4 regions of the Vibrio floridensis genome follow, and region 3 is predicted to be linked to each of the others. Evidence: predicted binding sites of a transcription regulator. Region 3 holds the regulator's gene; each other region holds the start of a gene.

What was found. The regulator CRP, encoded in region 3, controls carbon source genes, mostly activating them, when cyclic AMP is high. The targets are predictions, from matches to a motif close to TGTGANNNNNNTCACA.
Region 1: the regulator CRP is predicted to act here: its motif matches at 4,677-4,692, upstream of mlc (sugar metabolism global transcriptional regulator Mlc).
Region 2: the regulator CRP is predicted to act here: its motif matches at 5,198-5,213, upstream of cdd (cytidine deaminase).
Region 4: the regulator CRP is predicted to act here: its motif matches at 1,033-1,048, upstream of gltB (glutamate synthase large subunit).

The regions. Positions count from the first base shown of each region.
Region 1 covers NZ_JAKGCY010000002.1:218,647-226,279, reverse strand. Annotated here, with positions in the region: gene LZU85_RS05345 (error-prone DNA polymerase) at 1-2,179, shown strand, start outside; gene LZU85_RS05340 (chemotaxis protein CheV) at 2,260-3,201, opposite strand; gene mlc (sugar metabolism global transcriptional regulator Mlc) at 3,384-4,601, opposite strand; gene pyk (pyruvate kinase) at 4,869-6,317, shown strand; gene cyoA (ubiquinol oxidase subunit II) at 7,295-7,633, shown strand, end outside.
Region 2 covers NZ_JAKGCY010000004.1:25,567-33,199, reverse strand. Annotated here, with positions in the region: gene LZU85_RS08425 (cysteine hydrolase family protein) at 1-318, shown strand, start outside; gene ihfA (integration host factor subunit alpha) at 734-1,021, shown strand; gene LZU85_RS08415 (nucleotidyltransferase family protein) at 1,127-1,903, opposite strand; gene LZU85_RS08410 (thiopurine S-methyltransferase) at 2,193-2,846, shown strand; gene purT (formate-dependent phosphoribosylglycinamide formyltransferase) at 2,899-4,074, opposite strand; gene cdd (cytidine deaminase) at 4,206-5,093, opposite strand; gene LZU85_RS08395 (hypothetical protein) at 5,442-5,621, opposite strand; gene LZU85_RS08390 (J domain-containing protein) at 5,795-6,784, opposite strand; gene LZU85_RS08385 (YiaD family glycine zipper/OmpA-like lipoprotein) at 6,877-7,542, opposite strand; gene LZU85_RS08380 (DUF2786 domain-containing protein) at 7,630-7,633, opposite strand, start outside.
Region 3 covers NZ_JAKGCY010000012.1:100,545-108,177, forward strand. Annotated here, with positions in the region: gene LZU85_RS16395 (aspartate aminotransferase family protein) at 1-266, shown strand, start outside; gene astA (arginine N-succinyltransferase) at 501-1,520, shown strand; gene astD (succinylglutamate-semialdehyde dehydrogenase) at 1,538-2,995, shown strand; gene LZU85_RS16410 (DUF1338 domain-containing protein) at 3,208-3,999, shown strand; gene crp (cAMP-activated global transcriptional regulator CRP) at 4,210-4,842, opposite strand; gene LZU85_RS16420 (phosphoribulokinase) at 5,085-5,954, opposite strand; gene LZU85_RS16425 (YheU family protein) at 6,083-6,295, opposite strand; gene LZU85_RS16430 (hydrolase) at 6,351-7,328, opposite strand; gene LZU85_RS16435 (TIGR02444 family protein) at 7,474-7,633, opposite strand, start outside.
Region 4 covers NZ_JAKGCY010000008.1:66,528-74,160, forward strand. Annotated here, with positions in the region: gene mnmL (tRNA modification radical SAM protein MnmL/YtqA) at 1-754, opposite strand, end outside; gene gltB (glutamate synthase large subunit) at 1,304-5,842, shown strand; gene LZU85_RS13380 (glutamate synthase subunit beta) at 5,842-7,311, shown strand.

The DNA of each region.
Region 1 (7,633 bases), on a different contig from region 3:
GCGCTTGATTAAGGAGCAAGGCTACCCTTTCTTCTTTCTTACCATTCACGACATTGTGATGTTTGCCAAAAGCCGAGGCATTCTTTATCAAGGTCGGGGATCGGCCGCCAACTCGGTCGTTTGCTACTGCTTGCAAATCACCTCTGTCGATCCACGGCAAATTGCGGTTCTCTTTGAGCGTTTTATAAGCAAAGAACGCGATGAACCACCCGATATTGACGTGGATTTTGAGCACGAACGACGTGAAGAAGTCATTCAATATATTTATCAGAAATACGGTCGTCAACGAGCCGCTCTTGCTGCAACCGTAATCTCTTACCGTTTTAAAAGTGCGGTACGACAAGTCGGTAAAGCGTTAGGGCTGGAGGAAACACAACTCGATTTTTTCCTCAAAAACATTAACCGTCGAGATAGAGAGTTAGACTGGCAAGCGCAAATCGTCGAACTAGGGCTGGAAGCCGATTCACTCAAAGGCCAACAGTTTATCGAATTGGTCAATGAAATTATCGGATTCCCACGTCACTTGTCACAACACGTTGGGGGCTTTGTCATTTCCTCTGGCCCGTTATACGAACTGGTGCCGGTAGAAAATGCGGCCATGGCGGAACGTACGATCATTCAGTGGGATAAGGATGATTTGGAAAGCTTAAAATTGCTGAAAGTCGATGTCCTTTCATTAGGAATGCTCACCGCCATTCGCAAATGTTTTACCTCCATTTGGCAACATCACAAGCGTTCTCTTGCTATCGCAGACATCACGCGTCAACAAGATGACGAGCAGGTTTATCGCATGATCCAAAAAGCCGATACCATTGGCGTCTTCCAGATCGAATCTCGCGCACAAATGAGCATGCTGCCACGATTAAAACCCGCTTGTTATTACGATTTGGTGATACAAATCGCCATCGTTCGCCCAGGGCCGATTCAAGGTGACATGGTGCATCCATTTTTAAAGCGTCGAGATGGTGAAGAGGCGATCTCTTACCCCTCAGAAGAGGTGAGAGAAGTTCTAGCAAGAACGCTCGGAGTGCCGATTTTCCAAGAGCAAGTGATCAAACTGGCGATGGTTGCGGCAGGGTTTAGTGGCGGAGAAGCGGATCAACTGCGACGCGCAATGGCGGCATGGAAAAAAAACGGGCACGTCTTCAAGTTCAAAACAAAGTTAATCAATGGCATGTTGGAAAGAGGCTATGAGTTAGACTTTGCAGAGCGCATCTTTGAACAAATTTGTGGCTTTGGCGAGTATGGTTTTCCAGAAAGCCACTCTGCTTCTTTCGCAGTTTTAGCCTATTGTTCTGCTTGGCTGAAACATTATTACCCCGCCGAGTTTTATACCGCACTACTCAATAGTCAACCGATGGGGTTCTACAGTCCCTCACAACTCGTGCAAGACGCCAAGCGACACGGTATCCACATTCTACCGATTTGCGTTAATCAATCGCAGGCAGAACACCAGTTGACTCCCCTTCCCTCAGGGCAACTCGCCATTCGCTTGGGGTTAAATCTCATCAAAGGTTTAAGCCAAGAAGGTATACAACGTTTGCTGCAGCACCGCCCCTCAAATGGTTTTCATAGCATCAGCGAAGTCAAACAGATCGTGAATCAAGCCAAAGATATTCAGCACCTTGCTTCTGCTAATGCATTCCACCAAATGGCTAACAACCGTTATCATGCTCGCTGGCAAGTCATGGACAATCTTGATGCGTTACCCCTGTTCCACCAGCAAACTTCTTCATCTTCTGCACCTTTAGCTGCGCCCAATCCTTATCAAGATCTCTTAGAGGACTTTTCTTCTACGGGCCTCTCTTTGGGGCTGCATCCTATTACGATGCTCGAACAAGCGGGTGTCTTAACGCGCTTTAGCCGAGCCAATCAACTGCCGACCTTGCCACATCGTTCTTTAGTCACTGTGGTGGGTTTAGTGACGGGAAAACAGTCACCGGGTACCGCGGCTGGGGTTACATTTTTTACTCTTGAAGATGATACAGGCAACACCAATGTGGTCGTTTGGCAGGCAACCGCAAGAGCACAAAAACAAGCCTACCTCACCGCAAAATTGTTAATGGTCAAAGGCATTTTGGAGCGTGAAGGAGAAGTAACGCATGTCATTGCCGGTCGGCTTATTGACCTGACAGAACATTTAGCAGAGCTCAAAACAAAATCACGTGATTTTCATTAAAGCAGACCGCTCAAAATAGAATCACAAAAAAAGAAAAAGGAGTGATAACTCACTCCTTTCATTCTAAAACTCTCTCAAGACTAAATAATCTCTCTTAGTCTGTCCTGCGTCACTTGAACCAGTAAATCGGGTTGGAATTTTGAAATGAAACGGTCACAACCCACTTTTTGCACCATGGCTTCATTAAAACTGCCGCTGAGCGACGTATTGAGTGTAATAAAGAGTTTAGACATGCGTGGATCATTTCTTATTTCATGCGTCAACTTATAGCCATCCATTTCTGGCATTTCCGCATCTGTAATCATCAACAAGAGCTCTTTATTGAGATCCTTACCTTCATCACACCAAGATTTAAGAAGATTCAACGCTTCCAAACCATCACGACATTCAATGATATGCAAGCCCAATTGCGATAATGTATCGCGGATTTGGTTGCGAGCAGTTGAAGAATCATCCACCACCAACACTTTGCGCCCCACCATCTCATCCGAGAGTTTCGTGTCTAAAATACCGTCAGAAATCGTCACATCATAGTTGATGATTTCAGCCAGTACTTTTTCTACATCGATGATCTCAACGATCTTCGTTTCTTTGCCCTCTTTCACGTGGGTAATCGCGGTTAAATAATTACTGCGACCTGAGGTTTTCGGTGGCGGCTGAATTTCCGTCCAAGCAGTATTGATAATATTACGCACTTGGCCAACCAAAAAGCCCTGAATCGTGCGGTTATACTCGGTGATAATCAGGTTCTCTTCTTGGTTTTCTAGACGAGAAGCTGGAAAGCCTATCGAACGACGTAAATCAATCACCGGCACTGGCTCACCACGTAAGGAAGCCACGCCTCGGATGTTTGCATGTGCGCCTGGTAACTTTGTCAGAGGCGGCACTTTGAGTACCTCTCTCACTTTGAACACATTGATCGCAAATAACTGACGGCTATTTAAACTAAACAGCAAAAGTTCCAGACGGTTTTCACCAACCAAATTGGTTCGCTGGTCTACAGTATTTAAAACTCCAGACATACAACATCCTAATGGGTTAAAGCTCTATTAAAAATAGCCTAAAAAACATAACTGGGGGCAAAACTACATGAATGAAAAACAGAGATCAATTGATGGACATGAATTGAGATAGACAGGTCACTGATTTCAATGCGCTAAAATCAAAAAACCTGGCACATCGCCAGGTTTTCATTCTGTTGTGATTAACCTTCCACCACTTTCATCAACAGTAAGCCGTCATAGAGGGCTTGCTTAATCAGCGCCGCACCTGGCATGGTGGCCTGTTTATAGAAGCGAGACTCCACGACTTCCAAATCTTGATGGTAAACCGGTAAGCTCTGCTCTTGGATGCACTGACGAATAGCTGGGTATAATACCTCTTTCGCTTGGTTAATCACGCCACCGATCAACACCTTCTCAGGGTTAAACAGGTTGATCACAATCGCAATGGCAGAACCGAGATAACGACCGAGTTTTTCAATCACATCCACCGCTAAAGGATCGCCATTCGCCGCGGCTTCACAAATGCTTTCGATGGTCACGTCTTCAAGTTCTGCGAGAATTGACGCTTCGCCAGCTTCGATGCGCTCCATCACCTCTTCACGGATCGCCTTTGAGCTCGCCACCGTTTCTAAACAACCGAGGTTTCCGCAATGGCATCGCTTACCTTGAGGATCGATTTGAATGTGCCCCAACTCGCCGATGTTGCCATGGCGACCTTGTAGCACTCGCCCATCAAGAATAATGCCAGCCCCCAAACCGTGGTGGATAGAAATCAGCACCGAGTTTTCATTTTCTTGAGAGTGACCAAACAACTTTTCCGCCAGCGCCCACGCGCGCGTATCGTTGGCAACGAAAACAGGCAAACCAGTCGCTTTGTAAATCTCAGGGCCGAGCGCCAAATTCTCCACATTATAGTGCGGCATTTGCAATACAATGCCCTGCTCCGAATTCACCAACCCAGGTAAAGTGATGGCGATACTGGTAACACGGTCGAGCTGATCTGAATAAGTTTGAAAAAATTCTTCAATTTCGTGGAGCAGGCGAGCCAAAACATCGTCTTGATCTCGTTCATGGATATCGATCTTGGTGTCAATCAAAACCTCACCACCCAGTTCGTGGAGTGCGATGGTGAGATAACCGCGACCAAGACGCATCGAAAGAAATTGCCAACCGGCATTATTCACCTGCAAGCCAACCGCAGGTCTGCCCCGACTGATCGCTTCTTGGACCGTAGTCTCATGAATCAAATGTGCCTCAATGAGCTCACGAGTAATTTTGGTAATACTCGCCGGTGCCAATTCACTTTCTTTGGACAAATCGATTCGAGAGATAGGACCTTTAAGGTCAATAAGTTTATATACACGACCAGCATTGACCTGTTTGATATGATCAATATGGCCCGGTTGAGCCATGTACATCTTGCACTCCAACATTTTATAACCAGATAATTTTTTTACTTTGCGAAGTAATTGTGAAGTGAATTGATAAATCCCCGTGACCCGAATCACGTATAAACATGAATGTTTGTGTATCGAATCAAATATCCGTCATTTAATCCGTTATGAATCCCGCCCGCAGAAACTTAATTTTTTAGAAAAAATTTCTATTTTTTGTGGAAAGTCAACAGCAAAGCAACCACGCTTTTCTGTATAACAATTCATAACCCGTTTATTGCAGGAGAAGCGATGAGTCACTCACTCAGAAGAACAAAAATTGTCACTACTTTAGGCCCTTCGACTGACAAAGATAATGTGTTGGAAGAGATCATTCGTGTGGGCGCCAATGTAGTAAGAATGAATTTCTCTCATGGCACCCCGGAAGACCATAAGAAACGAGCAGAAAAAGTACGCGCAATTGCCGCCAAGCTGGGACGCCAAGTGGCACTCCTTGGTGATTTACAAGGTCCCAAAATTCGTGTTTCGACTTTCAAAGAAGGTAAGATCTTTCTCTCTGTTGGAGACCTCTTTACCCTTGATAGCGACTTACCTAAAGGAGAAGGTAATCAACACTCCGTTGGTTTGGATTACAAGGCCTTACCGCAAGACGTAGGCCCGGAAGATATTTTGTTGCTGGACGACGGCCGCGTGCAATTGCAAGTCCTGACTGTTGATGGCAATAAAGTCAACACCCGCGTGATTGTGGGTGGCCCTTTATCTAACAATAAAGGGATCAATAAAAAAGGCGGTGGCCTTTCTGCCGATGCACTGACTGAAAAAGACAAGAACGACATTTTGCTTGCGGCAGAAATCAAAGTTGACTACCTCGCCATCTCCTTCCCGCGCAATGGCGCGGACATGGATTATGCGCGCAGACTGGCACGAGACGCAGGACTCGAAGCCAAGCTGGTGGCTAAAGTCGAACGCGCCGAAACCGTGCGCAATGACGAGAACATCGACGACATCATTATGGCGTCTGATGTCATCATGGTGGCGCGTGGTGATCTCGGGGTGGAAATTGGCGATCCTGAGTTAATTGGTGTGCAGAAAAAACTCATCAAGCGGGCAAAAGAGCTCAATCGCGTGGTGATCACGGCCACGCAAATGATGGAGTCGATGATTGAAAACCCAATGCCGACTCGAGCGGAAGTCATGGACGTTGCCAACGCAGTACTGGATGGCACTGACGCTGTGATGCTTTCTGGAGAAACGGCGGCTGGGAAATACCCGGTTGAGACGGTTCGTTCGATGGCGGAAGTGTGTATGGGGGCGGAAAAAATGTGGGAGCCTGGCAGCCAGAACTACCGCATTGACAAATCCTTTGTCACGGCAGAAGAAACCATTGCGATGTCGACCATTTACGCCGCCAACCATATGCAAGGCGTCAAGGCCATGGTCACGCTGACTGAATCGGGCCGAACAGCGTTAATGACGTCAAGACTCAACTCAACACTGCCGATTTTTGCGCTCTCGCCCAATGAACGCACTCTGAACCGTTGTGCTCTCTATCGAGGTGTCACCCCTGTTCATTTTGATACTAAAGTGGAAACCGGCTTTGATGTGGCAGTGGCAGCACTGAGCACATTAAGAAAGAAAAACCTGCTCGATTTTGGTGATCTCGTCATCATTACTCAAGGCGACATCATGGATGTGGAGGGCTCGACCAACTGCATGCGGATCCTACCCGTGTTCGAATAACGACTTTTTAGGTGGACCTTAGAAACGCATAAGGTGATCGGTCGTATCAGAGCGCGTTAGAAGCAGTCAATGGAGGCTGCTTTTAACGCTCTCTGCGTCAATACCCATGCAAAACCTCGACCTTGATCACTAGCGAGAGCCCCGTCAGCTCTAAAAACCTCAACACACTATACCCAAACTACTTGGAGTTGCAGGTAGGCGGCAAGTGAGGTCATCCCCATGAACATAGACAGACTATGTGATTGGGGTGAACGACCGTAGCCAACACCGCTGCAGCTTCAAGTAGGAGGGATATATCGTAACCAAAAAATTCATATACCAAGACGTTAATCCCACAATAGTTTCCCAAAACACCTCAATATTTGCTCATTTACCATACTAACTATATTCCAGTAGTTTTATATCCACTCCGAAAGCAAATATACAAAAGTCACAAATCATTAAACAACAAATAAAACACCCTCAAAATTGTGGATATTATCTCTCACCAAAAATACCCACAAAAATAAAATGACAAAAGTATTAAAATTAAACAACAAATATCCACAGATTAATAATGGATATATTAATAACCACTTTATCAAAGTGGACAATACAATTTAAATAATAGCCATCCATAATAATTTAAACAAACAAAACAAACACTTATATCGACAAATGTCTAGAAATAAAATTCAATGTAAAATTTAGAAACAAAGAAAAAATAATTAAATGTCATTTTCCCAGATAAATACTTGCGTATTTAATCCATAGCATTTTAAATTCACATCCAAAACAACGAGGAAATAATTTTATTATTTCATTACAAAACACAATGTTACAAAAACAAATAATGCGTAACAATTGGGTTGATAAATTGTTAATTTGCAAAATTTTAACAACAATTCCTACGTAATATCCGTTCAAAAAACATTCAACTTACTTTTTAACTTTGTCTTTGGATTTATGTAAGAGTCTACGGTTTCTTGGGAGGAACAATGAAAATAGGATGTAACGTCAAGGTTACATTGATAGTGCTTACCGTCGCGGTCCTGAGCATGATTGGTTTAGTGTTTAGCACCAATATGGTGTTATTCGATCCTAAAGGGCCAATTGGAGAAGCACAAAAGGATTTGATCATCATTTCCGTACTGCTGATGGCCATTATCATCGTGCCAGTTCTTTTTATGTCGGTCTACTTTCCCTATAAGTACCGAAAATCGAACACCAACGCAGAGTATAAGCCAAATTGGGAACACTCAACGAAGATTGAAATCATCGTTTGGGCCGTTCCTTGCCTCATCATCTTGGCACTCGGTTATGTCACTTATCTCACC
Region 2 (7,633 bases), on a different contig from region 3:
CAAATGAACAAAGGTATTGATCCCGATGCCCACCCATACGGGGCGTTTTATCATGACCAAGCCGATACACTATCGACAGGGGGAATTGAGTTCCTTCATGCCCACGGAATAGATACTGTGCTTGTGGGTGGATTGGCGTTGGACTTTTGCGTGAAAAAATCCATAGAACAGCTTGTCGCCGCAGGCTTTAAGGTGATTCTAAATTTGGCGTCAACTCGCGCAGTGTTTCCAGAAAACAACGCACAGGTGCTTAGTTACTTAACGGCGCTTGGCGTTATCTGTATCGATGATGTGAATCAAGTGCAACTGCACGAATGAAATACTGCTATTTTTGAAACAAATCGCTAGGGTGTTATCCTATTTATGTGCATGTTATTGCGGTTGCAACTTACTGATAAAAAGGAAGGTTTTGTCAGGGTGGTGAAAAAATATGCGATAGCTAACGAAAATATCAAATAGATAAAAATTTCGCAATTTTGCTTTGATTTGGTTTTTTAATCTTTATAAGTGTTTGCTTTATTACATTTTTTGTTGAATTGCTTCAAAAATTGACACTCTAGCGCTGCCTTTTTGAATTCAATGCGCGATTTAGATCAAATAAAAAGTTGGCGTAAATCAGAAGCTTGGCATACACTTTCCGTTGTAAGCCCGATATGTTGTTGATTGGTAGGGCAAATTGCTTTGGCGCTACCCATTGTGTAGCAAGGTATAACTTAGCTTTGAGGAAAGTTTTATGGCGCTCACAAAAGCCGATTTGGCAGAGAACCTGTTTGAAAAACTAGGATTTAGTAAACGGGACGCCAAGGACACGGTTGAAGTGTTTTTTGAAGAAATTCGCAAGGCACTAGAAAATGGCGAGCAGGTAAAGCTATCAGGTTTTGGTAACTTTGATCTACGAGATAAGAACGAGAGACCTGGTCGTAACCCTAAAACCGGTGAAGACATTCCAATTACTGCACGACGCGTTGTCACTTTCAGACCAGGCCAGAAGCTAAAAGCTCGTGTCGAAAATCTGAAATAGTAATGGAACTATGAATACAGAAAGACCACGCATTGCGTGGTCTTCGTTTTTCAGCGGTATCTAACTTATTTGCTTATTTGCTTATTTGCTTATTTGCTTAAGCGCTTAAGCCGCTTCCAAGTGTGTGGTTAAATAAGGTTGCCACGCTTGTTGGTAAAGATCTTTTGAGTGGCTTCTTAGTCGTTTAATGGTCGCCAACTCGACATCATTCAGTGAACGCGTTTCACTTGCTGCTTGTCTCTCCATCATTTGAATTTGCTGATATAAATCGTGTTCAGGGCCACTTTTAACATCTGCAATCGCTTTCAAGTGCAATTGGACTTCTGCAACTAAGTTGGTCTTTGGTAGTTGTACCAGCAGGTTGAGGTCACGATACCCAGACTCACCTGGGCTCTTAAAGCGGTTTTTCACTTTGACGATGTGTGTTTCTCGCTCTAAAGCCTCGTAGGCACTAACAAGGCTTGCTACGTCATCGGCTACAATGGTTGCTCTAGCGAGGTCAGTAATGCGTTCTGGTTGATTATTAAGTTCCAAAGCAATTTTCTGTTTCGCGCGTTGTTGTGATTTCACGCCTGCAAAATAGGGCTGAGTATCCGTCAACAGTGCGGTGCTCTTTACGATGGTTTCGAGCTCAAATTGCGCTTGGTGCGCTTTACTATAAAGCACGTCAAAATCAGTGTAGGGTTGAAGTGGTTGCGTATCAGTGGATTGAATGCCGTATAAACCACTCAAGCTGTGTTTAAACAGTTTTGAGCACACTTCATTTTGGCTTGTTTCGCGCTGTTTTTCTTGGTTCGATGGCGCGGTGGGAATGGCTGCAAACGCAGGTGCACGGCTTAGTACCAAAAGCATCAATGCGGTAGTACGAAGAAATAAGCTCATTCACTCTCCTTAACTTGCGTTGTTTTAGTAAACGGGGAGTCAAAAGGTCTAAAACACAGTCAAGTTACTTAAGTTATGGGGGCGCACTGTCAGGAAACAATCAAGATAAGTGTATATGTTTCTCTTATGTGCGCAGTGTCACACACTGCATAATCCCCAGATTTCAGTCATACACTCTACATTCCTAGGATTAACTTAATATGAACGAAAACCATTTTTCACTGTTTTCAATGTGAATTATTGGTTAGGCTATGGCGCAGGTCAGTTCAAAAGAAAGATACAGATAACGATGAGAGATGCAGAATTTTGGCACAACAAATGGGCCAGCAACCAAATTGGCTTCCATTTGGAGGACGTTAATCCATTATTGACCCGTTTTTGGTCTGCGTTGGTACCGAAGCGAGAAGAAACGGTTTTGGTTCCACTTTGTGGTAAAACAGAAGATCTTGCGTGGTTGGCAACGAAGCATGATCACGTTGAAGGGGCTGAACTCAGTTTGATTGCCGTGCGATCGTTTTTTGCAGAGCACTTCTACACTCCGACGGTGACTCCGATTTCCGGTCAACATGAGCTCTATCAGTTTGATGAGTTGTCTATTTACGCGGGGGATTTTTTCACCGCTCCGCTCAGTAAAGCAGATTTGATATACGACCGTGCAGCTCTGATTGCGTTGCCTGAAGAGATGCGAGTGGAGTATGTACAACGCATTCGTGGTCTATTAAATCCTGGTGGGCGTATTTTACTGGTGAGTTTAGATTACCCTCAGCAAGAAATGTCCGGCCCTCCGTTTTCGGTCACTCAAAAAGAGATAGAACACTTATTTGCGGGCATGCGTGTGACTCGTTTACACCAAGACATTGCGGATGAACATCATCCCAAAATTGCAAAACAAGGCTTAAGCCGCTTTAGCGAAGAAGTCTACGTTATTGAAAACGATAAATAACAAAGGGTAGCGTGAGCTACCCTTTTTAATCGGCTGAATCGAAAAACGATGTTCAGTAAATGACTTTGATTTTCTTAGCACTTTCTATTGCTGCATCCACCGCTTTCTCAGTGCTAGAACGACGTGTCAACACAACACCTAAACGACGACGGCCATTAATATCGGGTTTGCCAAACAGACGCAACTGGGTTTGCGGTTGTTCAAGTGCGTCAGACATACCGTCAAAGCGAAGGTTCTCTGATTGACCATTGCCCAAAATCACCGCTGAAGCGGAAGGGCCGTATTGAACAATCTTGTTCACTGGCATGCCAGTAAATGCACGCACGTGGAGAGCAAATTCAGACATTTCTTGTGAAATCAGTGTTACTAGCCCGGTATCGTGTGGGCGAGGGGAGACTTCATTGAAGATCACCTTGTCACCTTTTACGAAAAGTTCTACACCGAAAATACCGTAGCCACCTAACGCATTGACGACCTGTTCTGCTGTGTATTCGGCAGCTTTGATGGCATTTTCAGACATCTGCTGTGGTTGCCAAGATTCACGATAATCCCCATCTTCTTGGCGATGGCCAATAGGAGCACAGAAATGCACGCCATCAACTGCGCGAACGGTGAGTAGAGTGATCTCGTAATCGAAGTTGATGAAGCCTTCGACAATCACTCGTCCAGCGCCAGTGCGACCGCCTTCTTGAGCGTATTGCCATGCTTTCTCTATATCGGCTGGAGATTTAATGACGCTTTGCCCTTTGCCAGAAGAGCTCATCACGGGTTTCACAACGCAAGGAATTGACACGGCTTCAACGGCTTCGACAAATTGCTGATAGTTGTCTGCAAAGCGGTATGGTGAGGTAGTGAGGCCAAGCTCTTCTGCCGCTAGACGACGGATCCCTTCACGGTTCATTGTAAGTTTGGTTGCTTTTGCACTAGGCACCACGTTTAAGCCTTGTTCCTCGAGCTCTACCAACTTGTCCGTTGCGATAGCCTCAATCTCTGGAACTACAAACGCAGGTTGTTCTGCGGCGATAACTTTTTCTAGCTCGCTTGCATCTAACATGTCGAAAACATAACTGCGGTGTGCTACTTGCATCGCGGGTGCATCAGGGTAGCGATCACAGGCAATCACTTCCAGCCCAAGACGTTGGCATTCGATCGCCACCTCTTTACCGAGTTCACCAGAGCCCAAAAGTAATACGCGTGTGGCGCTTTCGCGAGTCGCGGTACCGAACATAGTGCTTCCTTTAAAAAGTAATCAGAGAGAATAAAATTGCCGCCGATCATACTCAATTTAACCTGCAAAGCAAACGTTTGCTTTGTGATTTTAAAGAAAGCCCTACGTAAAGTAGGGCTGACGACATATCACTATAAGCTGAGATAACTCACTGGAATATCGGGGTTTAAAGCTTCCAGTGTTGACTGGGTACATGCTAAGTGACTAATTTTGCCTTTATGGCTTTCAACAAGCGCCGCAGACTGAATATTTTCAAATCTCTCACCCGCGAGAAGCAATTGAATTAATGCCACTTGCAGTGGTGGAAGGCTTGGGTTGAAAGCCGCATTTTCAGCGTATGCACCCAGATAAACGCGTCCACTTTCAGTTTGCAATGCCACACCGCTCAAGTTGTGCGTATAAGGTGCATGACTACAGTTCATTGCTTCAACCGCACGTTGCATTAAGGCATCATCATCTTCAGTGGTGAAGCCATGATGGACTTGGCTCATTAATGCAGATTCGATGCCCAAATCTGATGGGCCAAATGAATCTGGCAGATAGTCGTGTAGTTTCTTTTCTTCGCGCTCTGGCAATTGAATCTTAAGCTCTTTGGCACCAGATAACTCATTCATGAACTGACGGCAGTGACCACAAGGGCTGAAATTAATGGTGATGTCTGAAAGACCTTGCTCGCCTTTCATCCATGCATGGCTGATAGCCGATTGTTCAGCATGAACCGTTTGTCCAAGTTGGACCCCATCAAACTCCATGTTAGCGCCAAAATAAAGAGCACCTGATAGGCCACGAACGATCGCACCAACATAAAACTCAGAGATGGGCGCGTAAGAATAGGCGGCAGCAAAAGGAAGTAGCGCCACGCGCAATTGGTTGTCAGTCATCCCTGTTTGCTTGAGTAACTCATCAAACTGAGCTGTTGAAAGGGATGCATCAAAATCAGCAGCCAAAATGATAGGCGCTAAGTGGCGTGAAAGTGATTCTGGTGCGCTTGCCAGCGCGTTCTCAAAGCGACTCTTCATAGTGAATCCTTGTAATTGCATGGAAGGTTATTCTATGCAAGAACGAAAACTATTCAGTGATCTGCGTCACCATAACCAATGTAACGGATGTTTGTATTTCATAATTAGAGTGATGTCACAAATGTATTCGATTGCACAATGTCCCCCAAAAGATAGCCGATAGCAATCAACTAGGCGAATCGTTAGCCAATCAAATATATAAACCTAGAAAATGACGATCGTAAATGTTGGCTTTGGATCGTTGTAATAGACAAAAAAATACCCTCAGGAAACTGAGGGTAAGAAGGAAACATTTCGTTATTTGTTCAGTCCGTGATCGTGTTTTAGTCGCCACGAAAAGAGTATTTTTTAGAGGATGGCTTGACGTTCTCTCATCTGTTGCTCACCGATGTTGAACAGTCTTACATCAATTTTTGCAATGTCATTGCATTCTTGGCATGAATGATGGCTTTTTCCATCTAAATAATCATGGCGTGTTAGCATTCTTGGTTTTTTGCACCAGTCGCAGGTGCCTTCAATGGTAAACATCTCTATTCTCCCCACCTAGCTATTATTGCAGGTGTCATTTTTGCCTGTGTATTATGCCATAACTTTTCTATGGATGTTAAATGTCTGTAAACGAAAAATGAGAAGGAGATCGATTGCTATCCTATATAAAACGGGTGATTCAGCTTTTGATGGAACTGTCACTAGTCTTTGCTTTACCTACTTGTAACATTTTGTAATAAGACTTTTAGCGCGCCATTCAAACGCTTCATTTCTTCTTCACTACCTTGAGCGTCGGGATGATAAAGTTTAGATAGCTGGCGAAAGCGTATTTTGATCGACTTTTCATCAGGGATATTGCTTGGCAGATAGCCAAACATGGCGCAGGCGAGAGCGAGTTTGTGATTTTTGTTTTGTGATTGGATTTTTTTGTACTCATTAAAAACTTTCTCAAGCTGTCTTTTTAGTTGCTTATTATTGAACTGTTGGTTTTTTAGCTCTTTTTCTAGCATTAAATGTTGTTCAATTTGCTGAGTTAAACGACGCTTGCGCACTGCCCGTGCGATGGTGACTAAAGCGATAATGGTCAGTAAGATCACAAGCACCCACCAATCTTTATAGATAGGGAAGAGCAGAGAACTCTCCTCCTGATGCAGCTCTGTCGTGAAAGAGGGGTCGCTTGGTTCAGCCAATGCACTATCCAACTGTGAAATCGCGGAAACTTGTTTGGCTCGAAGTTGATTGAACTTCAGTTCTAAGATGCGATTGTATTCGGCGTCAGCTTTTTCATTCTGTTTCGCGGTTAAGCCAAACCAAAGCTGAGCTAAGTCGAGATGGCTAAATTGCTGACCTTCTTTCTCAAACAAAGCACCCAACTGAAATAGCGCTTGTTGATTGCCTTGCAAAGCGGCATGAAGATACCAATTGGCGGCTTGCTTAACATCGACAGAAGTGCCTAAACCTTGCTCGAAAGATTGAGCAAGTTTGAACTGGGCGGGTTCATAGCCTAAATCAGCAGATTGTTGATACCAATAGAGCGCATCAACGGCTGAGCCATCAGTTTGGTGTTTTTCTAGTTGAACTGCGAGTTGATATTGCGCTTTGGGATCTTGCTGTTTGGCTTTTACAGTCAGTTCTTGCGTGGTGTCAGCAAGGGTGTTTGCGGTGAATAATAGGCCAAGACAAAACGAAAAAAGAGTGCGCAAAATAGGATCTCTAGAGTTCAGGTTCAGCCCAAATTATAGACTGAACCTGAAGCGAAATCAGCAGTTAAGCGAAAATCGCTTGTTGCGTGCGATTATTTTAAAGGGAGGATTTGAATCTCAACGCGACGGTTACATGCACGGCCTTCTGCGGTGCTGTTGGTGCAAAGTGGGTAGCGCTCGCCATTGCCTCTTGCAACTGCACGACCGGCAGCAACGTTTTGTGAAATTAGGAAGCTACGCACGGATTCAGCGCGACGCTCTGAGAGAATTTGATTAGAGTTATCGTTACCTGTGCTGTCGGTGAATCCGTCAATCACAAGGCTAGTATCAGGGTACTCAACCAGTATGCGAGCGACGCCTTTTAACGTGTTGTGTATGCCGCTATCAAGTGCGTAGGAACCTGAACTAAAGCCAATACCGTTTTCCAAACGCAGCAGCAATTGATTCTCACCCACACGTTCAACCTGAACGCCAGAATTAAGCAGCTCTTGGCGTAGAGCTTGTTCTTGCTGGTCAAAGTAGTAGCCAACACCACCACCAATAGCGGCTCCGCCGGCTGCGCCGATCAGAGCACGTTTACCACGATCTTTTTTGTCGCCAGTTGCCGCACCGGCTACTGCGCCTGCAATCGCGCCAATGAGTGCGCCTTTGGTGGCTGAGTTGGTTTCAGATTCGCCAGTGGTTGCATTCTGACGTTGCGTTGCCTGACATCCGCTTAGAGTCAGAAGAATTGCTAAAGCAATAGAAACTTTTTTCAAAGTCATCTCTCCATGTACATTCAGAGGCTAACTGCTGCCTCCGTGCGGATTATTCAGCAAGTCAATGAGAGAAATGTCAGTGTAAGGTTAT
Region 3 (7,633 bases):
GGTTCCGTGAAGGATTAGCTAAACTGAATGAGAAGTACCAAATCTTCGCTGAAATCCGTGGTAAGGGATTATTGCTTGGTGCCGCACTGAATGAACAATGGCAAGGCCGTGCTCGTGATGTGTTGGTGGCTGCAGGCAAAGAAGGTTTATTAGTGTTGGTGGCGGGCGCAAACGTGGTGCGTTTTACCCCTTCACTGGTCATTACTAAACAAGAAATCGAAGAAGGTTTCGCGAAGCTAGACAAAGCGATCGCTTCTCTAGTCTAAGCGCTGCTTATGCCGAACATTCACCCATGGAAGCGGGTGAATGTTCGATGCCTTTCCTAGGAGCTAACGCATAGAACCTAGGGCCTTCTATCCCCTTACTATTTGAAGTTGCAGGCGCGTTGGCTATGCTCGTTCCCCTAATCACATAGTCTATCTATGCTGATGGGATGAACTCACTTACCGCCTACCTGCAACGTCAATTCGTTTGGGTATGTGCATCTGGAGGGAGTATTGATGCTAGTTGTTCGCCCTATTGCAATGTCGGACTATGAATCTTTGCACACCTGCGCTGTTGAGTCAGGGCATGGATTCACTTCTCTACCGGTTAACGAAGAGCTGTTAACCAATCGAATCAAACATTCTGAATACAGTTTTGCCAAAGCCAATGTGACCGAACCCGGTGACGAAGGCTATCTGATGGTCGGTTTTGACAGTGAAACGGGTGAGGTTGCGGGAACTACAGGTATCGAAGCCTCAATTGGCTGGGATGTGCCGTTTTACTCGTATCACATCAGCAAGATTGTTCACTCATCGCCGAAATTAGGCGTCAACAATGTGGTGAAACTGCTGACCTTTGGTAATAACTACACCGGTTGTAGCGAAATTTGTACCCTATTTTTGCGCGAGAAGTTTCGTGAAGGCTTGAATGGTCGCCTGATGTCTAAGTGCCGTTTTCTGATGATGGCAGAGCATCCACACCGTTTCTCTCAAACCATTTTTGCCGAAATGCGCGGTGTTTCTGATGCGCAAGGCAATTCGCCATTTTGGCAGTGGTTGCAAGAGCACTTTTTCTCAATCGATTTCACCATGGCGGATTACCTTACGGGTATCGGTAAGAAAGGTTTTATTGCCGATTTAATGCCAAAGCTGCCGATCTACATCAACCTGCTCAGCCCAGAGGCGCAAGCGGTGATTGGTCAAGTGCATGACAACACAAGACCTGCGTTGAAGTTGTTGGAAAGAGAAGGGTTTACCAACCGCGGTTATGTCGACATTTTCGATGGTGGTCCAACGGTGGAATGCGATTTGCGCAATATTGAATCGGTGCGCCATTCCGTACGTGCGAAAGTGCGGATCAGTGAACATTCGAGCTCAAAAGCGTTCTTAATTGCCAATACTTCATTTGAGGATTTTCGTGCGACTGCCGCCAAAGCAGCGTATGACCCAGCAACATCAAGCGTGATTTTATCTCCAGCCGTCGCCGAAGCGTTGAACGTTGAAGATGGTCACTACGTACGCATGTTGCCGCAGTAAACAGAAAGGAAGAGATGATGACACAGTGGATTGCAGGTGAATGGGTCGAAGGTTTAGGTGAAGAGTTTATCTCTCTCTCCCCGTATGACAATCAGGTTGTTTGGCGTGGCAAGGGAGCCACGGCGGAACAAGTGGAGATGGCGGTGAAAGCAGCGCGTCAAGCGTTTGTTGGCTGGAAAACATTGTCCGTTGCCGAACGAGAGGCGGTGGTGTTGGCCTTTGCTGAGCAAGTGAAAGAGAACAGTGAAGAGATCGCCCAAGTGATCGCCAAAGAAACTGGTAAGCCGCTTTGGGAAACGCGCACTGAAGCGGCGGCCATGGCGGGTAAAATCGCGATTTCGATTCGTGCGTACCATGAGCGTACCGGCGAGTCGCAAAAAGAAGCCGCAGGCAACCAGATTGTTTTGCGTCACCGCCCGCTTGGTGTGATGGCGGTCTTTGGCCCGTATAACTTCCCGGGTCATTTACCCAATGGTCACATTGTGCCTGCGCTACTAGCCGGTAACACGGTGGTGTTTAAACCTTCTGAGCAAACTCCGTGGACGGGCGAGCTTGCCATGAAGCTGTGGCAAGCGGCTGGCCTGCCTCAAGGGGTGATCAATCTGGTACAAGGTGGCAAGGAAACGGGCATTGCCTTGGCGGAATCGAAAGGCATCGATGGTTTGCTGTTTACGGGAAGTGCCAACACAGGTCATTTATTGCATCGCCAGTTTGCTGGTCAGCCGGGCAAGATGCTGGCACTTGAGATGGGCGGCAACAACCCTATGGTGATCACCGATCACTATGGCGATCTTGATGCCACCGTCTACACCATTATCCAATCGGCTTTTATCAGTGCCGGGCAGCGTTGTACCTGTGCACGTCGTCTCTACATCCCATTGGGTGAGAAAGGCGATGCACTGATCACCCGCTTGGTCGAAGCGACCAAGAAGTTACGTGTTGATCAGCCATTTGCAGAACCTGCTCCCTTCATGGGACCACAGATTTCGGTGGCTGCTGCAAACTTCATTTTGGCGGCGCAAGCTAACCTGCAATCGCTTGGTGGAGAGAGCTTGATTGAAGCCAAAGCGGGCGAGGCGGCATTTGTCACGCCGGGTATTATCGATGTCACCAACATTGCTGAGTTGCCCGACGAAGAATACTTTGGCCCATTGCTGCAAGTGGTGCGTTATCAAACACTAGAGCAAGCGGTTGAGCTCGCTAATGATACCCGCTTTGGTTTATCGGCGGGTTTGGTGTCAACCGATGATGGTGAGTGGCAATATTTCGTTGACCATATTCGTGCTGGCATCGTCAATCGCAACCGTCAGCTAACGGGCGCGAGTGGTGATGCACCGTTTGGTGGCCCCGGTGCGTCGGGCAACTTGCGCCCAAGTGCGTACTACGCCGCGGATTACTGTGCCTATCCAATGGCTTCGATGGAAGGGGAGGAGACATTACTCCCTGCAACGTTAAGCCCAGGCATCGAACTGTAAAATAATAATAAGGGCGTGTTAGTCGCCCAAGGGTGCAGTGGGATCGAGCCTGAGTCACTGTGGCCCAACTATAAGTGAGGTTTTTTACACCTCGGTCATCGCCGTCACAGGTTGATGGCGATGTCGGTTGCACTCTGGACAGCAACCGCCATCGCCATTTTTCCATTTACGCTATAACCGACAACGTGAATCTACAACAACAAGGAGGCGTTATGACGCCAGCTGTTCTCTTTCAATCGCTATGGAATGACTATATTCAACGTTTGTGTCCTTCCGCTGCAAAAGTTCATCAACTGCTAGAAGAAGATGAGCCATTGATCAACGACCACATCGCTTTGCGCACATTTAATGTTGCTCCGCTGGGCATCGAGACGCTAGCCAAGCCATTTCTAGAGCTAGGCTATGTGGCGTGTGGTGATTACCTGTTTAAGAGCAAAAAGTTGATTGCCAAGCACTTTGAGCATCCCGACCCGACCCAACCTAAAGTGTTTATCAGCGCGCTAAAAGTGGATGAATGCTCGGAGGAGTTACAAGCCATCGTCGAAAAATTGGTGGAGCAAGTCGACGCTTCACGTCTAGAGGACAGCGCATTTTTACACGGTGGTCGTTTATGGGATCTGTCGTTTGCTGATTACCAAACCCTAGCAAAAGAAAGTGAATATGCGTCTTGGCTGGCGGCTCATGGCTATGGTGCCAATCACTTTACCGTCAGTGTCAATCAGCTCAAGGCGTTGGACTCGGTCAAAGGCGTGAATGATCACTTACGCAACGCAGGTTTTGTCATTAACGAAGTGGGTGGTGAAGTCAAAGGCTCACCTGAGGTGTTGCTCGAGCAATCCTCGACCATGGCCGACAAAGTGGCGGTGCACTTTAGCGAGGGCAGTGAGATCGTACCTGGTGGTTTCTACGAATTCGCCAAGCGTTACCCGATGGACAATGGTGAGCTTTACCCAGGGTTTGTGGAAGCGTCTGCCGATAAGATTTTCGAAAGCACCAATGGTTAACAGAATCGAGAACGGGCTGCGCCCTGAAGGTTCGAGAATGCTTTGCTGCGAGAGATTTTAATACTCGGAATCTGAGAGGGTTTAGTCTCGAAGGAGGAAGTTTGCTGCTGAAGCGTAGCGTTCTTGACTTCCAATACCTGTCTCTGTGAAACAAAAAAGCCACTCATGTTGCCATGAGTGGCTTTTGAAATTGTTCATCGTTAATGGAAATTAACGAGTACCGTAAACAACGATAGTCTTGCCGTGTGCAGAAATTAGGTTCTGCTCTTCTAGCATTTTCAGAATACGACCAACTGTCTCACGAGAACAGCCAACGATTTGACCGATTTCTTGACGAGTGATCTTGATCTGCATGCCATCTGGGTGCGTCATCGCATCAGGTTGTTTAGCAAGGTTGAGTAGAGTCTGAGCAATACGGCCAGTTACGTCTAGGAATGCTAAGTCACCCACTTTTTGGCTGGTCACTTGCAGACGGCTTGCCATCTGAGCTGACAGACGCATCAGAATATCAGGGTTAACCTGAATGAGCTGACGGAATTTCTTAAATGAGATTTCTGCTACTTCACAAGGAGATTTTGCGCGAACCCAAGCGGTACGCTCTTGGCCTTCTTCGAACAGGCCTAGTTCACCAATAAAGTCACCTTGATTTAGGTAAGAAAGGATCATTTCTTTACCTTCTTCATCCTTAATCAGTACCGCAACAGAACCTTTTACAATGTAGTAAAGTGTTTCTGCTTTTTCGCCCGCATGGATCAGCGTGCTTTTTGATGGGTACTTATGAATATGACAGTGTGAAAGAAACCACTCTAGTGTTGGATCGGTTTGAGGTTTACCTAGAACCATAATATCTCACTTCCTCTGCAGGGTACGCTTGCCGCTATCCATATTTTAGCGAAGCCTTAATATAGGCTTCCTAGAATAAGAGCTGTTAACTAAGGGTGCAAGCTATCTTGTGTTTCGGTTTGAAATAGTATCCTTTTTCGAAAACGATTTCTTGATTTTAATCGTGCCGAGTATCGGATTTTCTACGCAAAAATGTGCACATGATCACGGTATGAAAAGTAATCGTTCTCTTTGTCGAGTTTCTAACCAATTTTTCCCGTTTCAATCAATTGCTGTAGGATGGGTTGAACAATCAACTCCATGGCGAAACTCATTTTTCCTCCCGGTACCACGATGGTGTTGTGGCGCGACATGAACGAGCCATCAATCATCGCCAGTAGATACGGGAAGTCGACATTTTTGATCCCTCTTAGGCGAATCACCACAAAACTTTCATCCAAGCTGGGAATGCCCTTAGCGTTGAGCGGGTTGGAGGTATCGACCGTCGGGACTCGCTGAAAGTTGATGTGCGTACGAGAAAATTGCGGTGTGATGTAATTCAGATAGTCGTCCATTGAGCGTACGATTGAATCCATCACGGCCTCGCGTGAATGGCCGCGATCTCGCGTGTCACGAACGTATTTTTGAATCCACTCTAAGTTGACGATCGGCACCATGCCTATCAAGAAATCGACGTGTTGCGCGACATTCACTTCTCCATCCACCACGCCACCGTGCAGCCCTTCATAAAACAGCACATCGGTATTTTCTGGCAGCTTTTGCCATGGGGTAAAAGTGCCGGGCATTTGGTTATAGGGTACCGCTTCATCAAAGGTGTGCAGATAACGGCGAACTTCGCCCGTGCCGGATTTCCCATACTGGCGGAAAAACTCCGCCAGAGCCGGAAAGTCGTTGGCTTGAGGGCCGAAATAGCTGATATGACGACCTTGTTCCTTTGCCTTGCGAATTTCGACGTCCATCTCTGGACGGGTAAAACGGTGGAAACTGTCCCCTTCAACCCATGCCGGCTTAACGCTCATCATATTGAACATTTTGCGGAAGGCTTCGGAAGTGGTGGTGGTGCCGGCTCCTGACGAACCAGTCACGGCAATAATGGGATGTTTTGCTGACATGACAGACCTTGTCGTATTCAAACTTACCTGTTGGGCGGGAATCGGCCTCCCGCGGAGCAATCGTTTGTCCCACTATAGCACGTTCACTTTGCTTGTCATGGGATAGGATTCGGTAAAGTGTGGCGCAGCTAGAATTTTTGTTTTAACTGAATATCCACGGTTTCGTGTAACTCAGAGAAAACCACCACCGCTTCGCCGCATTCCAACTGCTGCTGTACTTGAGTGATTTTTTCTTCTAGTGAGTATTCACTTTCACCGTAATCGGTGCCTTCACGCAGCACAAACTCGCGAATCAAATTGCTCAGTGCCTCAGGGCTGATTTGTTGCCATGGAACGATCATAAATACCTCTTTATTCTATGCTCGTGAGTGGATTTTTCGGTCGACAGGGGCGCTATTATCCAGAAACCGCCATACTTTCATAGTAGGCGGGCAGCGCTTCTTCTAGCCAAAATCGCGGTTGCAGGGCGGTTCCGCTGAGAAAGCCGACATGACCACCGTGATCAAACAGTCGATAGTCGATGTTGTCTGGGAGCACAAACTTAGGGATCACTGCGTCGGTCATAAAGGGATCGTCTTTCGCGTGAATGATTTGGGTTGGAATGCGAATATCGCGCAGTTTGTTGAGCCCAGAGCACTGCTGATAGTAATCGGCGGCATCTTGGAAGCCGTGCAGCGGGGCAGTGATCAAGTCGTCAAAATCGTACAGTCGTGTTACTCGTTTAATGGCTTGATAGGAAAGATCGAGTTCGCCAGCCAGCAAATGGTGCTTACGCAGTGCATTGCGTTTGAGCGAGGAGAGTAAGTAGCGACGATAGACGCGCGAAAACCCTTGCTCAATACGTTGCGAACAAGCGGACAAATCAAGCGGTGCAGAGACGATGGTCGCCGCATCCAGCCGTTCGTCTCCCTGATACTTGGCCAAGTAGTTGGCCAGCATATTGCCTCCCAAGGAGATACCCACGGCGACTTTGACCGTGTGAGGAAACGCGTCGTGCAAATGCGCAAGAAACAGTCTGGCATCCTCTACTTCGCCGGAGTGGTACGCGCGCGCGAGGCGATTGGGCTTACCGCTGCAACCACGAAAATGCATCATCACCGCCAACCAACCTGCGTCAGCAAACGCTTTCATTAGACCATTGGCGTAAGGGCTGTAGAAGCAGCCTTCAAGGCCGTGAAACAACACAAACAAGGGTTTGTTTTTGGCTTGATCATTGTGTGGCGATTCGCTCCAAGCGAGATCCAAAAAATCACCGTCAGGCGTATCCAGTGTTTGCCATACGGGTTCAAACAGTGCTTTTTTGCGAATTAAGCGCGGCAATAAGGTTTGTAGGTGTGGATTTTTTATCCCAGCTGCGGCGGTAAACTGAGTCATGTGTGCTGCTCTTTGAGTTATTTGGATCAGCGAGGCATTTCACTGATCTTTGTATGCGTGATACGAGTTAATTTAGTCCTTCTGCTCAACTTTTCGTCAATCATTGAGGGTGATGTTCTTTGTAAGACTGGCTCAGGATCACACTTCAACCGAGTTTCTGCGACGGTGAGGCAACGGCGAAGGCATTGTAGAGATGCGCGGCACCGAGATGTTGGCAGTAGCGCTTTGTGAGCGGCTGTTGCTGGTTGGGTGACAGCGTTAGGGTGTTGATGCAATCAACGAGATCGGATTGTTGCTGCTTTTCC
Region 4 (7,633 bases), on a different contig from region 3:
TTCGGCGAATCATTTCGCAGGCAATCTCGACATATTGCTCCAATTTTGGTGCATCCAACTTACCCGCCCGCCAAGCTTTGGCCATGGTACTGCCTTCGACAATATGCAAACCGTGCAACTTGATGCCATCCGTACCAACCTCAATCACTTTTTCCAAGGTGGTAAAGTTATCGTCTTGAGACTCTTTTGGTAACCCAACGATCAAATGCGTACATACTTTGATACCCAACGCACGGGCTCGCTGGGTGATCTCTGCGTAGCACTCAAAATCGTGTCCACGATTGATCCGCTTTAAGGTGTCATTGCTGGCCGTTTGCAGCCCCAACTCCAACCAAATTTCATAACCTTGCTGCACGTAATCCGAGAGCAAGTCTAACACCGCATCTGGCACACAATCTGGGCGAGTCCCGACACAAAGACCGACAATATCCGCGGCTTTCAACGCCTCTTCATACATGTTTTTCAGCACCTGCACTTCCGCATAGGTACTGGTGTAAGCTTGAAAATAGGCTAAGTACTTCTTCGCGCGATGCACTTCTCCCGCTCGCTCAGTCAATTGCTCTCGAATACTTTTGATTTGAGCTTGCTCATCAGCGAACGATGCCACATTACAGAAAGTACAACCACCACGGCCGATCGTGCCATCACGATTTGGACAGCTAAACCCTCCATGAAGCGTCAATTTATGCACTTTTTCTCCATATCGGCGCTGAAGATCCTGACCAATCGTATTCACTAGCTCATGTAATTGCATTGAAAACCACCAATTGTAAACCGCAATCAATCTCACTACGGTTTATGTAAATTAATTACATACCTGCAAGAAAAAACACAAAATTTTAGTGAATTCAAACGAAGCTTTTCATGGCAAAAATCAATAAACATGCACAAATCAAAGTAAAACAAGCCAATGTTGCATACTTGTTAAACAAAAGGTGCATTTTTAAACAAGAATTTTGCCTAACCATGGTTACTTTTCGTTGCATTCCTTAGTCACAAAATTGTAGGATACTTACACATAACCGTCATTTTTGTGAGCTTTATTACAAAATCAAATGCGGAATATGTCTGCGATAAGCCACTCCAACCTATATAAATCACTAAAAAGTGATCAATAAAACAGGCTTATCACCAAGGATTGTTTTTCCCACAAAATTTTTCCTGTGGGATACGGAAAGGACTCAAAATCAACCCCCTCTGGTTGATTGCGATTCAAAACTATAAAGGACAAGGTGCTCAACCCGAGAATGCGATCTCATCGTATTGGTGTTGCTGCGCCTTCTAGAACTGGAAGGAAGTATCTATGGTAGATAGAGAGCAAAGTTCGCAAGGGCTTTATACTCCTGAGCTAGAGCATGATGCCTGTGGTATCGGTTTTGTCGCTCATCTCAAAAACCGCAAATCCCATCAGGTTGTGACCCAAGCTCTAGATATGCTAGCTCGCATGGAACACCGTGGTGGTCAAGGCTGCGATCCATGCAGTGGCGACGGTGCGGGTATTTTGCTGCAAAAGCCTCACGAATTTTTGTTAGAAGAAGCGGTCAAGCTTGGTATCAAGCTACCTTCTTTTGAGAAATACGGTGTCGGTGTCGTTTTGTTCCCGAAAGATGAATACAAACGCGAACAATGCCGTGACATCCTAGAACGCAATGCGAAACGCCTTGATTTGGATATCATTGGCTATCGTGTTCTGCCAACCGACAATTCGATGATTGGCGCCGATCCGCTAAGCACAGAGCCTCAATTTGAGCATGTGTTTATTTCTGGCGGCCCAGGTACCTCACCGGAAGAACTTGAGCGCAAGCTGTATGTGCTGCGTAACTACACCGTACGCGTTTGCCTTGAGAGCGTTTCGAATATCGGGGATGACTTCTACATCAACTCGATGTCTTACAAAACCTTGGTCTATAAAGGTCAGCTAACCACTGAGCAAGTGCCTCAGTATTTCCAAGACCTACAAAACCCGACCATGGTCACCGCACTGGCTCTTGTGCACTCTCGTTTCTCTACCAATACTTTCCCGAAATGGCGCTTGGCTCAGCCTTTCCGTTACATTGCGCACAACGGTGAAATCAACACGGTTCGCGGCAACCTTAACTGGATGAAAGCACGCGAAGCGATCTTAGAATCTAAGCTCTTCACACAAGCAGAGATCGACATGCTATTGCCGATCTGTCAGGAAGGTGCTTCTGACTCTGCCAACTTTGACATGGTGTTGGAACTGCTGGTGCTTTCAGGCCGCAGTCTGCCGCACGCGCTGATGATGATGATTCCTGAAGCGTGGCAAGAAAACAAAACCATGGATCCAAAACGCCGTGCCTTCTATCAATACCATGCCAACATCATGGAACCGTGGGATGGCCCTGCGTCTGTCTGCTTTACCGATGGTGTACAAGTCGGTGCAACACTAGACCGTAACGGTCTGCGCCCGTCACGATATACCGTGACAAAAGACAACATGCTAATCATGGCATCCGAATCTGGCGTCGTGGAAATCCCACCAGAAAACGTTGAATACCGTGGCCGTTTGCAGCCAGGACGTATCTTCGTCGCCGATCTCGAACAAGGCCGCATCATTTCCGATGAAGAAGTGAAAGATTCGATTGCCAACGCTCAGCCGTATGAGCAGTGGGTAACGGACAATCTGCTCAGCCTAAAATCGCTGCCAGATGCCGATAACGTACACAGCCAACCTTCTCCAGAGCGTCTACTGCATCGCCAGCAAGCGTTTGGCATCAGCGCAGAAGAAGTGAATGAGATCATTCTGCCGTTGGCACAAACCGGCTATGAACCACTTGGCTCGATGGGTGCGGACTGGCCAGTCGCGATTTTGTCACACCAATCGCAACATCTTTCAAACTACTTCAAGCAGCTGTTTGCTCAGGTGACTAACCCGCCGATCGACCCGATCCGTGAACGTATGGTGATGTCACTCAATACCTACATCGGTAAAGATCAGAACCTGCTGGCAGAATCGCCAGTTCATTGCCGCAAAGTAGAACTTGAGTCTCCAGTGATCTCAAACGCTGAGCTCGAAAAACTGCGTGCTATCGACAACGAACACTTGCAAGCAAAAACGTTAGATATCGTATTCCAAGCCAACGAAGACGCTGGCAAACTGGAACGCGCACTCAAACGTATTTGTCAGTACGCGGAAGATGCCGTGATCGACGGTTACTCCATCATTCTATTGACTGACCGTGCCGTAAACTCTAACCACGCAGCGATTCCAGCGATGTTAGCAGTGGGTGCGGTTCACCATCACCTGATTCGTAAAGGGCTACGCGCCAAATGTGGCATCGTAGTGGAAACGGGTGATGCGCGTGAAACACACCATTTCGCCACGCTCGTAGGCTATGGCGCCAATGCAGTGAACCCTTATCTGGTCATTGAAACGATCGTTGATCTACAACGTCGTAAAAAGCTGGATGCCAACGTGTCGGTTGAAGAGTACTTCAACAACTACCGTAAAGGGGTCAACGGCGGCCTATTAAAGATCTTCTCGAAAATGGGGATTTCGACGCTGCAGTCCTACCACGGTGCGCAAATTTTTGAAGCCCTTGGTATCAGCAAAGCGGTGGTCGACAAATACTTCACCGGTACCGTTACACGTATTCAAGGTTTGACCTTAGATGACATCGCTAAAGAAGTCTTAGTGCGTCATCGCGTAGGCTACCCAACTCGTGAAATCCCAATTCAAATGCTCGATGTGGGTGGTGTTTATCAGTGGAAACAACGTGGTGAAAAACACCTGTTTAACCCTGAAACCATTCACCTGCTGCAACACTCTACTCGTAACAAAGACTACGCAGAGTTCAAGAAGTACGCAGCGGAAGTGGATCGCCAAGGTGACAACGCCGTTACCCTACGTAGCCAACTTGATTTCGTGAAAAATCCAGCGGGTTCAATCCCAATCGATGAAGTGGAACCCGTAGAGAGCATCGTCAAACGTTTCGCCACTGGCGCAATGTCATTTGGCTCTATCTCTTACGAGGCACACTCGACTCTAGCAGTCGCGATGAACCGTCTCGGTGCGAAATCAAACTCCGGTGAAGGCGGTGAAGATCCAATTCGCTTCTCTCCGAATGAGAATGGCGATTCAGAGCGCTCTGCGATCAAACAGGTTGCTTCAGGCCGTTTTGGTGTGACCTCTTACTACCTCACCAACTCTGACGAAATTCAGATCAAGATGGCACAAGGGGCAAAACCGGGCGAAGGTGGTCAGCTACCGGGCGACAAAGTCGACGATTGGATTGGTGCAACACGTCACTCCACTCCTGGGGTTGGTTTGATTTCGCCACCGCCACACCATGACATCTACTCGATCGAAGATTTGGCTCAGTTGATCTACGACTTGAAAAACGCCAACCGTAAAGGCCGTGTCAACGTTAAGCTGGTTTCGGAAGCTGGCGTGGGGACAATTGCTTCTGGCGTGGCGAAAGCGAAAGCGGACGTAGTACTGATTGCCGGTCACGATGGCGGTACTGGTGCTTCACCAATTTCGTCGATTCGTCACACCGGTCTACCTTGGGAACTCGGTCTTGCAGAAACACACCAAACGCTGCTGAAGAACGGCTTACGTAACCGTATCGTAGTTCAAGCCGATGGCCAGATGAAAACCCCTCGAGACATCGCAATCGCAACGCTATTGGGTGCTGAGGAATGGGGTGTCGCGACCGCTGCCCTCGTGGTTGAAGGCTGTATCATGATGCGTAAGTGTCATAAAAACACTTGCCCTGTTGGTATTGCAACTCAGAACAAAACGCTACGTGAGCGCTTTGATGGCCGCGTAGAAGACGTGGTGACCTTCTTCCTCTACATGGCACAAGGCGTGCGTGAAATCATGGCGGAACTTGGCTTCCGTACTGTGGATGAGATGGTGGGTCAGGCGCAAAAACTCAAAGTACGCGACAACGTTTCTCATTGGAAATACAAGAATTTGGATCTTTCTCCAGTTCTCTTCCTAGAGCAGCCTCGCGAGCAAGATGGTATTTACTGTCAAACCAAACAAAACCACCAGCTAGAAGCGGTACTTGATCGTCAATTGATTCAAGTGGCGACACCAGCACTGGAAGACGGTTTGGCGGTAACCGCGGAATTCCCAATCATCAACACCGATCGCTCTGTGGGTACCATGCTGTCGAACGAAATTTCGAAAGTGTACAAAGACCAAGGTTTACCACAACCAATGAACGTCAAGTTCAAAGGTTCTGCTGGCCAATCCTTTGGTGCTTTCCTCGCGAAAGGCGTGAAGTTTGAAGTGGAAGGCGATGCGAACGACTACTGGGGCAAAGGTCTCTCTGGCGGTACGCTGGTGCTCTACCCAGACAGCAACTCAACATTGGTGCCAGAAGACAACATCGTCGTGGGTAACGTTTGTTTCTACGGTGCAACATCCGGTGAATCTTACATTCGTGGCCTAGCTGGCGAGCGCTTCTGTGTTCGTAACTCCGGAGCCAAAGTAGTCGTTGAAGGCGTGGGTGACCACGGCTGTGAATACATGACCGGTGGTGTAGCAATTATCCTCGGTTCAACAGGTCGCAACTTTGCCGCCGGTATGAGTGGCGGCGTGGCCTACGTTTGGGACAAATCAGGTGACTTCCAGTCGAAACTGAACCCTGAACTGGTTGACCTCGATCCAATCGAACAAGAAGACAAAGATCTACTGCTGGATATGTTGAACAAACATGTTCAGTTCACAGGAAGTGAAGTAGCTCAAGCTTTCCTTGCTAATTTTGAAACCAGCTTGAAATCCTTGGTGAAAGTCATGCCACGTGATTACAAAGCGGTACTACAAAAACGCAAGGCAGAAGCAGAGCAACGTGAAGCGGAGGCAGTGTAATGGGTAAGCCGACTGGATTTTTAGAGTTTGGACGCGAGCTTCCACAGAAGCTTGCACCAGCAGAGCGAATCAAAAACAACAAAGAGTTCGTACTCAACGCGGAGTTTGGTAAGAAAATCAATACCCAAGCGTCTCGCTGTATGGACTGTGGCGTGCCGTTTTGTCACAACGGCTGCCCAATTGGCAACATCATTCCGGAATTCAACGATGCGGTTTATCGCGACAGTTGGGAAGAAGCGTGGAACATTCTAAGTTCAACCAACAACTTCCCAGAGTTCACCGGACGAGTTTGCCCTGCGCCATGTGAAAGTGCTTGTGTCTTGGGCATCAACCAAGACCCAATCACCATCTGTAACATTGAGAAAACCATTGTGGAAACGGCGTATCGTGAAGGGTACGCCAAACCCAAAACTCCACGTTCGCGCACAGGTAAGAAAGTGGCGATCATCGGTTCCGGTCCGGCAGGATTGGCGGCAGCTGAGCAGCTCAATAGTGCAGGCCATTCGGTGACGGTTTTCGAGCGCGATGAGAAAGTCGGTGGTCTACTGCGTTTCGGTATCCCAGATTTCAAACTGGGCATGGACGTCATTGACCGTAAGATCAATCTCATGGCAGAAGCTGGAGTTGAGTTTAAAGTCAATCAACATGTTGGTGTGGATGTGAACGCACAGCAAATTCGCCAAGAATACGATGTTGTACTGCTTACTGGCGGCTCGACCGTACCACGCGATCTTCCTGTCCCTGGCCGCGAGCTGAAAGGCGTTTACTTTGCGATGCAGTTCCTCGCACAAAACAACCGTCGTGCAAACAATATGGACCTCAAAGGTGAAGAAATTCACGCTGCGGGGAAACATGTTGTCGTGATCGGTGGTGGTGATACTGGTTCAGACTGTGTGGGCACTTCTAACCGTCATGGTGCTGCGAGTGTAACTCAAGTAGAAATCATGCCTGTGCCCCCAGAAAAGCGCCCTGCTAATATGCCTTGGCCGCAATACCCAATGATTCTTCGCACCTCAACTTCGCATGAAGAAGGGGTTGATCGCCATTGGAATATTCTGACCAAAGAATTCATCGGCAACGACAAAGGTGAAGTCACAGGTCTGCGTCTAGCGGATATTGTTTGGCAAGATGCACAACCAGGCGAACGCCCAAGCTTCAAAGAAGTCGAAGGTAGCGAGCGCGTGATTCCATGTGATATGGCTTTCTTGGCGATGGGTTTCCTTCACCCAGAACCACATGGTGTACTTGCGCAGTTGAATGTCGCGCTGGATGAGCGCGGTAACGTGGCAACTCAAGATTTCCAGACCAATCAACAAGGCGTATTTGCCGCAGGTGATATGCGTACTGGTCAATCTTTGGTGGTGCGCTGCATCAACGAAGGCCGTGAATGTGCACGTGCTATCGACCAATACCTAATGGGCAATACCAATCTGGAAGCAAAAGCCGATTCACTCATGCTTTCGGCTTAGTTGCCAATATCTCACTCGGACAGGTCTCCCATCTGTTCGAGTGAGAAAAGATAATCCAATCCTTCCAAACTTTTTCTTTTGACCAGCATTTTATGCTGGTCTTTTTTTTACTAAACACCCTCAGCATGTTGCAAACTTGTAACAACAAGAAATCTATCCACTTGAATTTAATACTCTTATTTAGACCATTACGTGGTAAATCGCATATTGGCGTGATTATTCACTAACAACTTGACCTTTTTCATAATAACCTATACGTTGTGAAGTCAGTGCAACATAAAGCCTCATTTATTGTTAAGAATTTAGAACGTTTTTATTGCAT